Oharaeibacter diazotrophicus: one gene and its partner. Each later gene encodes a partner of the first gene's protein in a complex. Links are inferred from orthologs where the notes say so. Each region holds a gene or a part of one and is shown on either strand. Other genes may lie near its edges.

The links. The genes of interacting proteins can lie anywhere in the genome.
Region 2: the proteins of mfd (region 1) and uvrA are in contact, whole or in part, in a crystal structure (PDB 4DFC), measured with the Escherichia coli proteins. The link is inferred for Oharaeibacter diazotrophicus from one-to-one orthologs.

Annotation. Positions count from the first base shown.
Region 1 is NZ_SNXY01000006.1:709,593-716,172, reverse strand. What follows is about bases 1,270-5,437. They hold mfd (transcription-repair coupling factor), read left to right. Parts: upstream 1,270-1,592; coding sequence 1,593-5,237; downstream 5,238-5,437. Other genes in these bases: EDD54_RS03440 (ABC transporter substrate-binding protein), read right to left, coding at 5,365-5,437. Also shown: EDD54_RS03455 (GNAT family N-acetyltransferase), read right to left, coding at 1-376; EDD54_RS03450 (FAD assembly factor SdhE), read left to right, coding at 713-1,018; more of EDD54_RS03440, read right to left, coding at 5,438-6,366. UniProt on the Escherichia coli protein: Couples transcription and DNA repair by recognizing RNA polymerase (RNAP) stalled at DNA lesions. Mediates ATP-dependent release of RNAP and its truncated transcript from the DNA, and recruitment of nucleotide excision repair machinery to the damaged site.
Region 2 is NZ_SNXY01000006.1:1,052,752-1,057,412, forward strand. Bases 1,207-4,661 are described here. They hold uvrA (excinuclease ABC subunit UvrA), read right to left. Parts: upstream 4,317-4,661; coding sequence 1,407-4,316; downstream 1,207-1,406. In the rest of the region: EDD54_RS04955 (phosphocholine-specific phospholipase C), read right to left, coding at 1-974. UniProt on the Escherichia coli protein: The UvrABC repair system catalyzes the recognition and processing of DNA lesions. UvrA is an ATPase and a DNA-binding protein. A damage recognition complex composed of 2 UvrA and 2 UvrB subunits scans DNA for abnormalities.

The DNA.
Region 1 (6,580 bases):
CCCCGAACACCACGTAACCCAGCTTCTCGTAAAACCCCCTGGCCTGGAACTCGAAGGTGTCGAGGAAGACGCCGCGGCTGCCGCGGGCGCGGGCGAAGGCTTCGGCTTCGGCGATCAGGCGGGTGCCGAGGTCGCGGCCGCGCTGGGCGGCGGGGACGACGAGGAGCTGGACGTAGGTCCAGCCGTAGCTGGCCTCGCCGTAGAGGCCGCCGACGGTCTCGCCGGTGGCGGGGTCCTCGAGCACGGCGGCGAAGAGTTCGCGGTCGCTCGGGCCGAAGGTCTCGCGGTTGAAGGCGATCAGCGGGGCGACGATCGCCGGCCGCAGCTCGGCGGCGGCGTCGCCGCGGATCACCCGGATGGTCGGTCCGTCCGTCATCGCCTCGTTCCCCTCGTGCCCGCGCCCATGCGCGCCTCGTCATCGCCGGCCCGCCGGGCGGCCCGCTCCTGTCGCCGGCGTATCCGTGCCGATCCCGTGCCGCCGGATGCGGCGCCGCGGCGGCGCGTCCGGTCCGAGGTCGCGGCGCGGTCGTGCCGACCCGGTGCCGTCCGAGGCGCGGCCGCCCGGGTGCTCCGGCCGGGACCCGAGCCGCTGCGCCGAACCGCCGCCGCGCCACAAGACACCTGACAGCGCCGGGAGGGGACGCTACATATCCTCCCGCACCGACGGGCCGGCGATCCGGCCCGGCGGCGATGCGTCTTACCGGAGCTTTCCATGGCCATCCAGTCCCACGGGCTGTCGCGCACCTCGGAGGACCTCGACGTCCGCCGCCGCAAGGCGCTCTACCACGCCTGGCACCGCGGCACCCGCGAGCTCGACCTCCTGCTCGGCCGCTTCGCCGACGCCGAGATCGCCGCGCTGTCCGAGGCCGAACTCGGCGAGTTCGAGGCGCTGATGGAGGTGCCCGACCGCGAGCTGTTCGGCTGGATCCTCGGCCGCGAGCCGATCCCGGCCGAGCGCGACGGCGGCGTGCTGGCGAGGATCGTCGAGTATGCGAAGGCGAATCCGCTGACGGGGTAGGGGGTAGGGGGCAGTAGGGCTTCGGCAGTCGGCAGTCGGCAGTCGGGCTCATGCCGCGCGCTGTCGCCAATCGGCAGCAGGGCTTCCGCATCCCGGCTTCGACGTTCGGGCTCCGGTTGCCGGTGTGGCACCTGCACCGCGACATGCTCCCTCCCCCTGGAGGGGGAGGGTCGGGGAGAGGGGGCCGACGGGCCGATCCTGTCCGATCGCTGGCCTCGTCCCCGCAGTGGCCGGCGTTGCGGCGGGGCTCCCCCCTCTCCCTGTCCCTCCCCCTCCAGGGGGAGGGGACGCGGTTGGGGTGTCGAGAGGGGCGGAGGGAACCGGGAGTTTGCGGCTGGCGGGAGCTTCGGTCCGGTCGGCCGTCGGCTTCCGCGGCCGGGGTTCCGAGCCGCACGGATGCCGTCCGCGCCGGACGGCGGCGCCCGGGGAGGCCGCTTCGCCCGCCTCCCCCGCGACCGGGTGCGCCGCCCGGTCGCCACGACCAACGGGGTCCCGCCGCGGCGGGGCGCCGCCGAACCTCGCGTCCGCGGGCGAGCCCGCCCGCGCGCACGTCCACATGTCACCGTCCGGTCCGATGTCCAGCGATCCCCTTGCCCACCTGTTCGACGAATTCCGTGCCGTCACCATCGCCGGCGTGCCCGACGGCGCCGAGGCGGTGGCGCTGGCCCGGCTGGTGCGGGCGAACCGGCGCCGCGGCGTCGACGCGGTCTACGTGGCGCGCGACGGCCAGCGGCTCGCGCAGCTGCAGCGCGCGCTCGCCTTCGTGGCGCCGGAGATCGGCGTGCTCGAGTTCCCGGCCTGGGACTGCCTGCCCTACGACCGGGTGTCACCGACGCCGGCCGTGGTGGCGCGGCGGATGACGACGCTGGCCGAACTCGCCGCCCGGCGCGGCGAGGACAAGCCCTTCGTGCTGCTCACCACCGTCAACGCGGTGGTGCAGCGCGTGGTGCCGCCGGCGCTGGTGGAGGGCCAGGTGTTCTCGCTGGTGCCCGGCGGGCGCGCCGACATGACCACCATCGCCGGCTGGCTCGAGAACGCCGGCTTCTCGCGCTCGGGCACGGTGCGCGACACCGGCGAATACGCGGTGCGCGGCGGCATCCTCGACCTCTTCGCCCCCGGCACCGAGGCGCCGGTCCGCCTCGACTTCTTCGGCGACACGCTGGAATCGATCCGCCCGTTCGACCCGGAGACCCAGCGCTCGACCGGCCAGCTGGTCCGGCTCGACCTCGTGCCGATGAGCGAGGTGCAACTGACGCCGGCCGCGATCAAGCGCTTCCGCCAGGGCTACGTCGCCGCCTTCGGCGCGGCGACCTCGGGCGATCCGCTCTACGAGGCGGTCAGCGAGGGCCGGCGCTACGCCGGCCTCGAGCACTGGATGCCGCTGTTCCACGAACAGCTGTCGACGCTGTTCGACCACGTCGGCGACGCCCCGGTGCTGCTCGACCCGCTCGACCGGGAGGCCGCGCGCGAGCGCCTCGTCATGGTCGCCGACCACCACGACGCCCGCGTGGATTCGCTGAAGTCCGGCGGCGCCGGCGCGCCCTACAAGCCGCTGCCGCCCGACCGGCTCTACCTGACCGAGGCCGAACTCGGCACACTGTTGTCGCGCCGCGACGTCGCGCGCATCACCCCGTTCCACCAGCCCGACCAGTCGGCGACCCGGATCGTCGACCTCGGCGGCGAGACCGGCCGCAGCTTCGCCGCCGAACGCGCCGCGCCCGACGTCAACATCTTCGACGTGCTGGTGAAGCACATCCGCGCGCTGAAGGCGGAGAACCGCCGCGTGGTGCTCGCCTGCTGGTCCGAGGGCTCGCGCGACCGCCTCGCCCAGGTGATCGCCGACCACGGCGTCCAGGCGACCCGACCGGTGGCCTATCTCGACGAGGCGCTGAAGGCGCCGGCGCACGAACTGCCGCTCGCCGTGCTCGGCATCGAGACCGGCTTCTCGCTGCCGGAGTTCGTGGTCGTCGCCGAACAGGACGTGCTCGGCGACCGCCTCGTGCGCGGCGCCCGCGCCCGCAAGCGCGCCGACAACTTCCTGAAAGAGGTGGCGAGTCTGGCCGAGGGCGACCTCGTCGTCCACGTCGACCACGGCATCGGCCGCTTCGTCGGCCTTAGGACCATCGAGGCCGCCGGCGCGCCGCACGACTGCCTGGAGATCCAGTACCAGGGCGGCGACCGGCTGTTCCTGCCGGTCGAGAACATCGAGCTCCTGTCGCGCTACGGCTCGGAGGACACCGAGGCCGTGCTCGACAAGCTCGGCGGCGGCGCGTGGCAGGCCCGCAAGGCCAAGATGAAGCGGCGGATCCGCGAGATCGCCGACGAGCTGATCAAGACCGCGGCCGCCCGCCTGATGAAGACCGCGCCGGCGCTCGTGCCCGCCGAGGGCCTCGCCGACGAGTTCGCCGCCCGCTTCCCCTACGACGAGACCGACGACCAGCTGAACGCCATCGAGGCTGTGGCGACCGACCTCGCCTCGGGCCGGCCGATGGACCGGCTGGTCTGCGGCGACGTCGGCTTCGGCAAGACGGAAGTGGCGCTACGCGCCGCCTTCCTCGCCGCGCTGTCCGGTCGGCAAGTGGCGGTGGTGGTGCCGACGACGCTGCTGTCGCGCCAGCATTTCCGCACCTTCGCCGAGCGCTTCAAGGGCCTCCCGGTCGAGGTGCGGCAGGCCTCGCGGCTGGTTTCGGCCAAGGAACTGGCGGCGACCAAGGCGGGCCTTTCCGACGGCACCGTCGACATCGTGGTCGGCACCCACGCGCTGCTCGCCAAGGGGATCCAGTTCAAGGACCTCGGCCTCCTGATCATCGACGAAGAGCAGCACTTCGGCGTCAAGCACAAGGAGCGGCTGAAGGAGCTGAAGTCGGACGTCCACGTGCTGACGCTGTCGGCGACGCCGATCCCGCGCACGCTGCAGCTGGCATTGACGGGCGTGCGCGAGCTGTCGCTGATCGCGACGCCGCCGGTCGACCGCCTCGCGGTCCGCAGCTTCGTGACGCCCTTCGATCCGCTGATCATCCGCGAGGCGCTGCTGCGCGAGAAATACCGCGGCGGCCAGGCCTTCTACGTCTGCCCGCGGCTCGCCGACCTCGCCGACCAGAAGGAGTTCCTCGCCAAGCACGTGCCCGAGGTGAAGGTCGCGACCGCCCACGGCCAGATGGCGGCGACCGAATTGGAAGACGTCATGAACGCCTTCTACGAGGGCCAGTACGACGTGCTGCTCTCGACTACCATCGTCGAATCCGGCCTCGACATCCCGACCGCCAACACGCTGATCGTGCACCGCGCGGACATGTTCGGCCTCGCCCAGCTCTACCAGCTCAAGGGCCGCGTCGGTCGCTCCAAGACGCGCGCCTACGCGCTGTTCACGACGCCGGCGGAGAAGAAGCTGACGACCGTGGCCGAGCGGCGCCTGAAGGTGCTGCAGAGCCTCGACACGCTCGGCGCCGGCTTCCAACTCGCCAGCCACGACCTCGACATCCGCGGTGCCGGCAACCTGCTCGGCGAGGAGCAGTCCGGCCACATCAAGGAGGTCGGCTACGAGCTCTACCAGCAGATGCTGGAGGAGGCGGTGGCGTCGCTGAAGGCCGGCGGGCCGGAGGCCGAGGGCGAGGAGCAGTGGAGCCCGCAGATCACCGTCGGCACGCCGGTGATGATCCCGGACCACTACGTGCCGGACCTGCAACTGCGCCTCGGCCTCTACCGCCGCCTCGGCGACCTGCCGGACGCCCGCTCGATCGACGCCTTCGGCGCCGAGCTGGTCGACCGCTTCGGCTCGCTGCCGGAGGAGGTCGAGCATCTGCTCAAGATCGTCACCATCAAGGCGCTGTGCCGCAAGACCAACGTCGAGAAGGTCGACGCCGGTCCGAAGGGCGTGGTGATCTCGTTCCGTGACGGCAAGTTCGAGAACCCGCCGGCGCTGGTCAAATACGTCGGCGAACAGGGCATCCTCGCCAAGATCCGGCCCGACCAGAAGATCGTGCTGGTGCGCGACTGGCCCGATCCCGAACAGCGCCTCAAGGGCGTCGCCGCCATCCTGGTCCGCTTCGCCAAGATGGTCGACGAGGCCGGGCAGGGCGCCAACACCAAGCTGACCATGCCCGCGACTCCGCCGCCCCCGCCGCCGGAGCCGACGAGGAAGGGCGCCTATCCGAGCGTCGCCAGCTTCAAGAGCAAGACCGGCCGCAAGGGCGGCAGCGCGTTCGACCGGAGGCGGTGACGGAGGTTTCGATGCCGGTGCGCGTCCCGCGGCACCGGCCGCGGGATGGGACCGCTCGATTTGCGTGCCGGATCGGCCGGGCAACCGTCTCGTCCCGACGGTTCGGGACGAGACCAAGCTCGGTGCGTCAGCCCTTGGCGAGTTCGGACCAGAAGGTGCCGGCGGCGAAGGTCTTCGACTTGCCGACGAGCTTCTCGCCGCCGAGGTCGGCGAGGACGCCGTAGAGGGTGGTGGCGTCGGCGATCTCGTCGGCGATCGGGCGCGACGGGATGCCGTCGCGGAAGCGGTCGCGGAGGTTGGCGAACACCTTGTCGTCGTCGGCGTTCATCATCGGACGAATGCGCGCCCACTCGGCGTCGGAGGTCCGCAGCAGCTCCTTGGCCTCGCGCGAGGCAGCGACGAAGCCCTTGACGGCGTCGAGGTTCTTGGCGGCCCAGCCCTCCGAGAAGGTGTAGCCGACCGCCGAGATCGCGCCCTTGGCGCCCATCGCCTGGGCGGCCTCGAGACCCGACAGGATCGACTTGAAGCCGCCCGCCTCGAGGCGGGCGCAGAAGTTCCAGAAAGTGAGGGCGGCGTCGAGTTCGCCCGACTGCAGCTTCTCCGACAAGAGCGGCGGCGCGCCGAAGGCCGGCTCGGCGTCCTTGGCGAGGTCGAGGCCGAAGTCGCGCTTGGCCATGCCCTGGATCAGCAGCCAGTTCTTGTCGAGCGGACCGCCGGCGACGCCGATCTTCTTGCCCTTGAGGTCGGCCAGCGTGGCGATGCCGCCGCCGTCCTTGACCATGATCGAGCCGACCGAGGAGGAGAACGGCACGAAGGTGAGGTCGGAGCCCTCGCCGCGCTCGCGCGCCACCAGCAGCCAGTCCGAGGTGATCAGGTCGACGTCGCCGGCCTGGAGCGCGACGCGGGTCGCCTCGTTGTTGGCGACCTCGACGACGTCGAGCGCGAAGCCGTGCTTCTGGTCGAAGCCGTTGGTGCGGATGACGTCGAGCTCCCAGTTGACCGTGCCGGTCTTCAGCACGGCGATCCGGATCGTCGGGCCGGCGGCGAAGGCGGGGCGGCCGGCGGCGGCGGCGAGGCCGGAGGCGGCGGCGAGCGCCAGCACGCGGCGGCGCGAGAGCATCGGGGTCATCGGTGGGTCCTCCCGGGAACGGCGGCCGCGATCGGCCTTCTCGTTGGTGAGGCGGGAGACTAGGGAAATAATCCCGACGGGGAAACCGCCCCGATCGTCGCGCCGGCCTTAAATTTCCGCAATGTCGCGGCCGGTGGTTCACCCCCCGTGAAGCTACGGACCGGCGAAGCCCTCTTGCGCCGGCGCAGCGTCGGCGCGACCATCGTCTCGGCCC
Region 2 (4,661 bases), 340 kb from region 1 along the record:
TCGAGGATCTGGGAGATGTACCAGGCGCCGTAGTTCGGGATCCAGTTCGGATGCTCCGAATAGGCTTCCGGCGCGGCGATGTAGGACACCTTCGGCAGCCGGCCGGCCTTGACGTCGGCGGCGAAGACGTCGAACAGCGTGCCGCCGACCTTGATGTTGGTGCCGGTGCGGGCGCGCTGGGCGAGCGGCGAGCCCTCGGCCGCGTTCTGGTACTGGTGGAAGTAGAGCAGCGAGTTGTCGCCGTAGTTGCCGATGTAGGGGTCGCCGGTCCAGCCCCAGAAGCCGGCCTGGGTGAGGCCGTCGCCGACGTCCTGGTAGACCTTCCAGGAGATGCCCGCCTTCTGCAGCCGCTCGGGGAAGGTCGACCAGTCGTAGCCCGCCTCGGCGTTGTCGATCACCGGGCCGCCGCCCTTGCCGTCGTTGCCGACCCAGCCGGAGAACATGTGGTAGCGGTTCGGGTCGGTCGGGCCGATCAGCGAACAGAAATAGTTGTCGCAGACGGTGAAGGCGTCGGCGAGCGCGAAGTGGTAGGGGATGTCCTTGCGCAGGTAGTAGGTCATCGCCGCCACGCCCTTGGCGGGGATCCACTGGTCGTACTTGCCCTCGTTCCACGCCATCTGGCCGTCGGCCCAGCCGTGGGCGACGTCCTCGAGGAACTTCTCGCCGAAGTTCGCATCCGGCCGGAACGGCAGCACGTCGCCCGTCGGCGAGGGCTGCGCCCACACGGTCTTGCCGGTCGAGAGCCGCACCGGACGCGGGTCCTCGAAGCCGCGGACGCCGCGCATCGTGCCGAAATAGTGGTCGAACGACCGGTTCTCCTGCATCAGCACGACGATGTGCTCGACGTCGCGGATGGTGCCGGTACGGACCTCCGCGGGAATCGCGAGCGCGCGCTCGATGCTGCCGGTCATCGACGCGGCGAAGGCGCCGCTGCCGATCAGTTTCAGGAATTCGCGCCGATCGTTCGCGGCCATTTCTCCACCCCGTCGTCGTTGGACGTGACGGCCGGAACGCTAGTCGGCCTCGTCCGACACCGCGGTGACGATCTCGCGAACATTCGATAACATACTGACGTGAATAGATGAAACATGCATGTGCGCGGCAGGTGTGCGCTCGCGCTGGCGGTACGAGGCGCCTTCCGTCCAGGTCCGGGCGGTGCCGCCGGCGGGCGGCGGGCGTGGCCCGGGCCACTCCGCGACGACACCGAACCTGCGCACCCGCGCCATCGCGCCGATCGGCAGACTGCGGCTGGACGACGACGGCGCGCGAAGGCAACGGCGCGCGGCGCCGCTGGCGACGCGGTGGCAATGGCAGGCGGCACGACGGCGACGCGGCGCGGGGACCGGGAGGACCGTGCACGCCGCCCCTCCCCGTCCACCGTCGCCCGGGCTGTGCCGCGCGCCGCCCTACTCCGCCGCGGCGCGCTGGGGGCGGCGGCCGAGGAGGTCCTTGAGGTAGCGGCCGGTGTAGCTCTCGGGCACCTTGACGAGGTCCTCCGGCCGCCCCGCCGCGACGATGCGGCCGCCGCCGTCGCCGCCCTCGGGACCGAGGTCGACGATCCAGTCGGCGGTCTTGATGACCTCGAGATTGTGCTCGATCACCACCACGGTGTTGCCCTGGTCGGCGAGTTCGTGGAGCATTTCCAGGAGCTTGGCGACGTCGTGGAAATGCAGGCCCGTGGTCGGCTCGTCGAGGATGTAGAGCGTGCGACCGGTTGCCCGACGCGACAGCTCCTTGGCGAGCTTGACCCGCTGGGCCTCGCCGCCGGACAGCGTGGTCGCCTGCTGTCCGACCTTGATGTAGCCGAGGCCGACCTCGCGCAGGCTCACCATCTTGTCGCGGATGCCGGGCACCGCTTCGAAGAAGCCGCAGGCCTCGTCGACCGTCATGTCGAGCACGTCGGCGATCGAGCGGCCCTTGAACTGAACCTCCAGCGTCTCGCGATTGTAGCGCTTGCCCTTGCAGACGTCGCAGGTGACGTAGACGTCCGGCAGGAAGTGCATCTCGATCTTGATGACGCCGTCGCCCTGACAGGCCTCGCAGCGCCCGCCCTTAACGTTGAAGGAGAAGCGGCCCGGCTGGTAGCCGCGTGCCTTCGCCTCCGGCAGCCCGGCGAACCACTCGCGGATCGGCGTGAAGGCGCCGGTGTAGGTGGCCGGGTTCGAGCGCGGGGTGCGCCCGATCGGCGACTGGTCGATGTCGATCACCTTGTCGAGGAATTCGAGGCCCTCGACGCGGTCGTGCGCGGCGGCCTGCTCGCGGGCGCCGTTGAGCCGGCGCGCCGCCGCCTTGAACAGGGTGTCGATCAGGAAGGTCGACTTGCCGCCGCCGGACACGCCGGTGACGCAGGTGAAGGTGCCGATCGGGATCTCGGCGGTGACGTTCTTGAGGTTGTTGGCGCGCGCGCCGACGACGCGGATCAGCTTCTTGCGGTCGACCTTGCGGCGCTTGGACGGCACCGGCACGGCGAGCCGGCCGGAGAGATACTGGCCGGTCAGCGAGGTCGGGTCGGCCATGATCTCGGCCGGCGTGCCCTGCGACACGATCCGTCCGCCGTGGACGCCCGCGCCCGGGCCGACGTCGACGACGTAGTCGGCGGCGAGGATGGCATCCTCGTCGTGCTCGACCACCAGCACCGTGTTGCCGAGGTCGCGCAGGTGCTTGAGCGTCTCGATCAGGCGGTCGTTGTCGCGCTGGTGCAGGCCGATCGACGGCTCGTCGAGCACGTAGAGCACGCCGGTCAGGCCCGAGCCGATCTGGCTGGCGAGGCGGATGCGCTGGCTCTCGCCGCCGGACAGCGTCCCGGAGCCGCGCGCGAGCGAGAGATAGTCGAGGCCGACGTCGTTGAGGAAGCGCAGCCGCTCGCGGATCTCCTTGAGGATGCGTCCGGCGATCTCGTTCTGCTTGTCGGTCAGCCGGCCGGGCAGCGCCTCGAACCACACCGCCGCTTCGCGGATCGACTTGCGGGTGGCCTCGCCGATGTGCAGCCCCGCGATCTTCACCGCCAGCGCCTCCGGCTTCAGCCGGTGACCGCCGCAGGCCTCGCAGGGATGGTCGGACTGGAAGCGGCCGAGCTCCTCGCGGACCCAGTCGGAATCGGTCTCCTTCCAACGCCGTTCGATGTTGACCAGCACGCCCTCGAACGGCTTCGACGTCTTGTAGGAGCGCAGGCCGTCGTCGTAGACGAAGGTGATCTCCTCTTCGCCCGAGCCGAGCATGATCGTCCGGCGCACCTGCTCGGGCAGGTCGCGCCAGGGCGTCGTCATCGAGACCTTGTAGTGCCGGCAGATCGCCTCCAGCGTCTGCGCGTAATAGGGCGACGACGAGCCGGTCTTGGCCCACGGCACGATCGCCCCGCCCTTCAGCGACAGGGCGTCGTCGGGCACGGCGAGTTCGGCCTCGAACTTCAGCTCGGTGCCGAGGCCGTCGCACTTCGGGCAGGCGCCGAACGGATTGTTGAACGAGAACAGCCGCGGCTCGATCTCGGGGATCGTGAAGCCCGAGACCGGGCAGGCGAATTTCTCGGAGAACACCACGCGCTTCGGCGTGCCGTCCTCCTCCTTGTCGTCGGCGTATTCCAGCACGGCGATGCCGTCGGCGAGCTTCAGCGCGGTCTCGAAGCTGTCGGCGAGGCGGGTGGCGAGGTCGGCGCGCACCACGATGCGGTCGACCACCACGTCGATGTCGTGCTTCAGCTTCTTGTCGAGCGCGGGCACTTCTTCGATCGAATGGTAGGCGCCGTCGACCTTGACGCGCTGGAAGCCCTTCTTCTGCAGGTCGGCGAGTTCCTTGCGGTACTCGCCCTTGCGCCCGCGGATCATCGGTGCCAGCAGGTAGAGCCGGGTGCCCCCGGCGATCTCCAGCGTGCGGTCGACCATCTGGCTGACGGTCTGGCTCTCGATCGGCAGGCCGGTGGCCGGCGAGTAGGGCACCCCCACCCGCGCGAACAACAGGCGCATGTAGTCGTAGATCTCGGTGACCGTGCCGACCGTCGAGCGCGGGTTGCGCGAGGTGGTCTTCTGCTCGATCGAGATCGCCGGCGAAAGCCCGTCGATCTGGTCGACATCAGGCTTCTGCATCATCTCGAGGAACTGGCGGGCGTAGGCCGACAGGCTCTCGACGTAGCGGCGCTGGCCCTCGGCGTAGATGGTGTCGAAGGCGAGCGACGACTTGCCCGACCCCGACACGCCGGTCAGCACCACCAGGCTGTCGCGCGGCAGTTCGAGGTCGACGTTCTTGAGGTTGTGCTCGCGCGCGCCGCGGATCGCGATCGTCCGCTTCGCCGTGTCGAAGGCCGGTGTCCTCTTGCCCGTCATCGTCCGTCCCGATCCGAACCGCCGACCGTGCCCGTATCGGCACCGCCGCGACGTTCCCTGGTGCCCGCGTCCGGCGCGGACCGCCGGTCATCGTCTCCGCCGCCGTCGACAGCCGCTGTCAGCAGCCGCGACGATCGTGGCCCGCCATGCGGGCCGATCCGCCAATATAGGAGGGCCTTGCCGGACGCCAATTCCCGTGGCAAGAACATAGAGAGAACGACGACGAGCCACCAGCCCTTTTCGGCGCCCGCTGTGGATAAAGCGACACGCAGCCGGATCGGGTTTCCGTCCGCGGTTCCGTCCGTCGGGGGCGGGGCGTAGGGTGGCGGACTTTCCGCCGGGGAC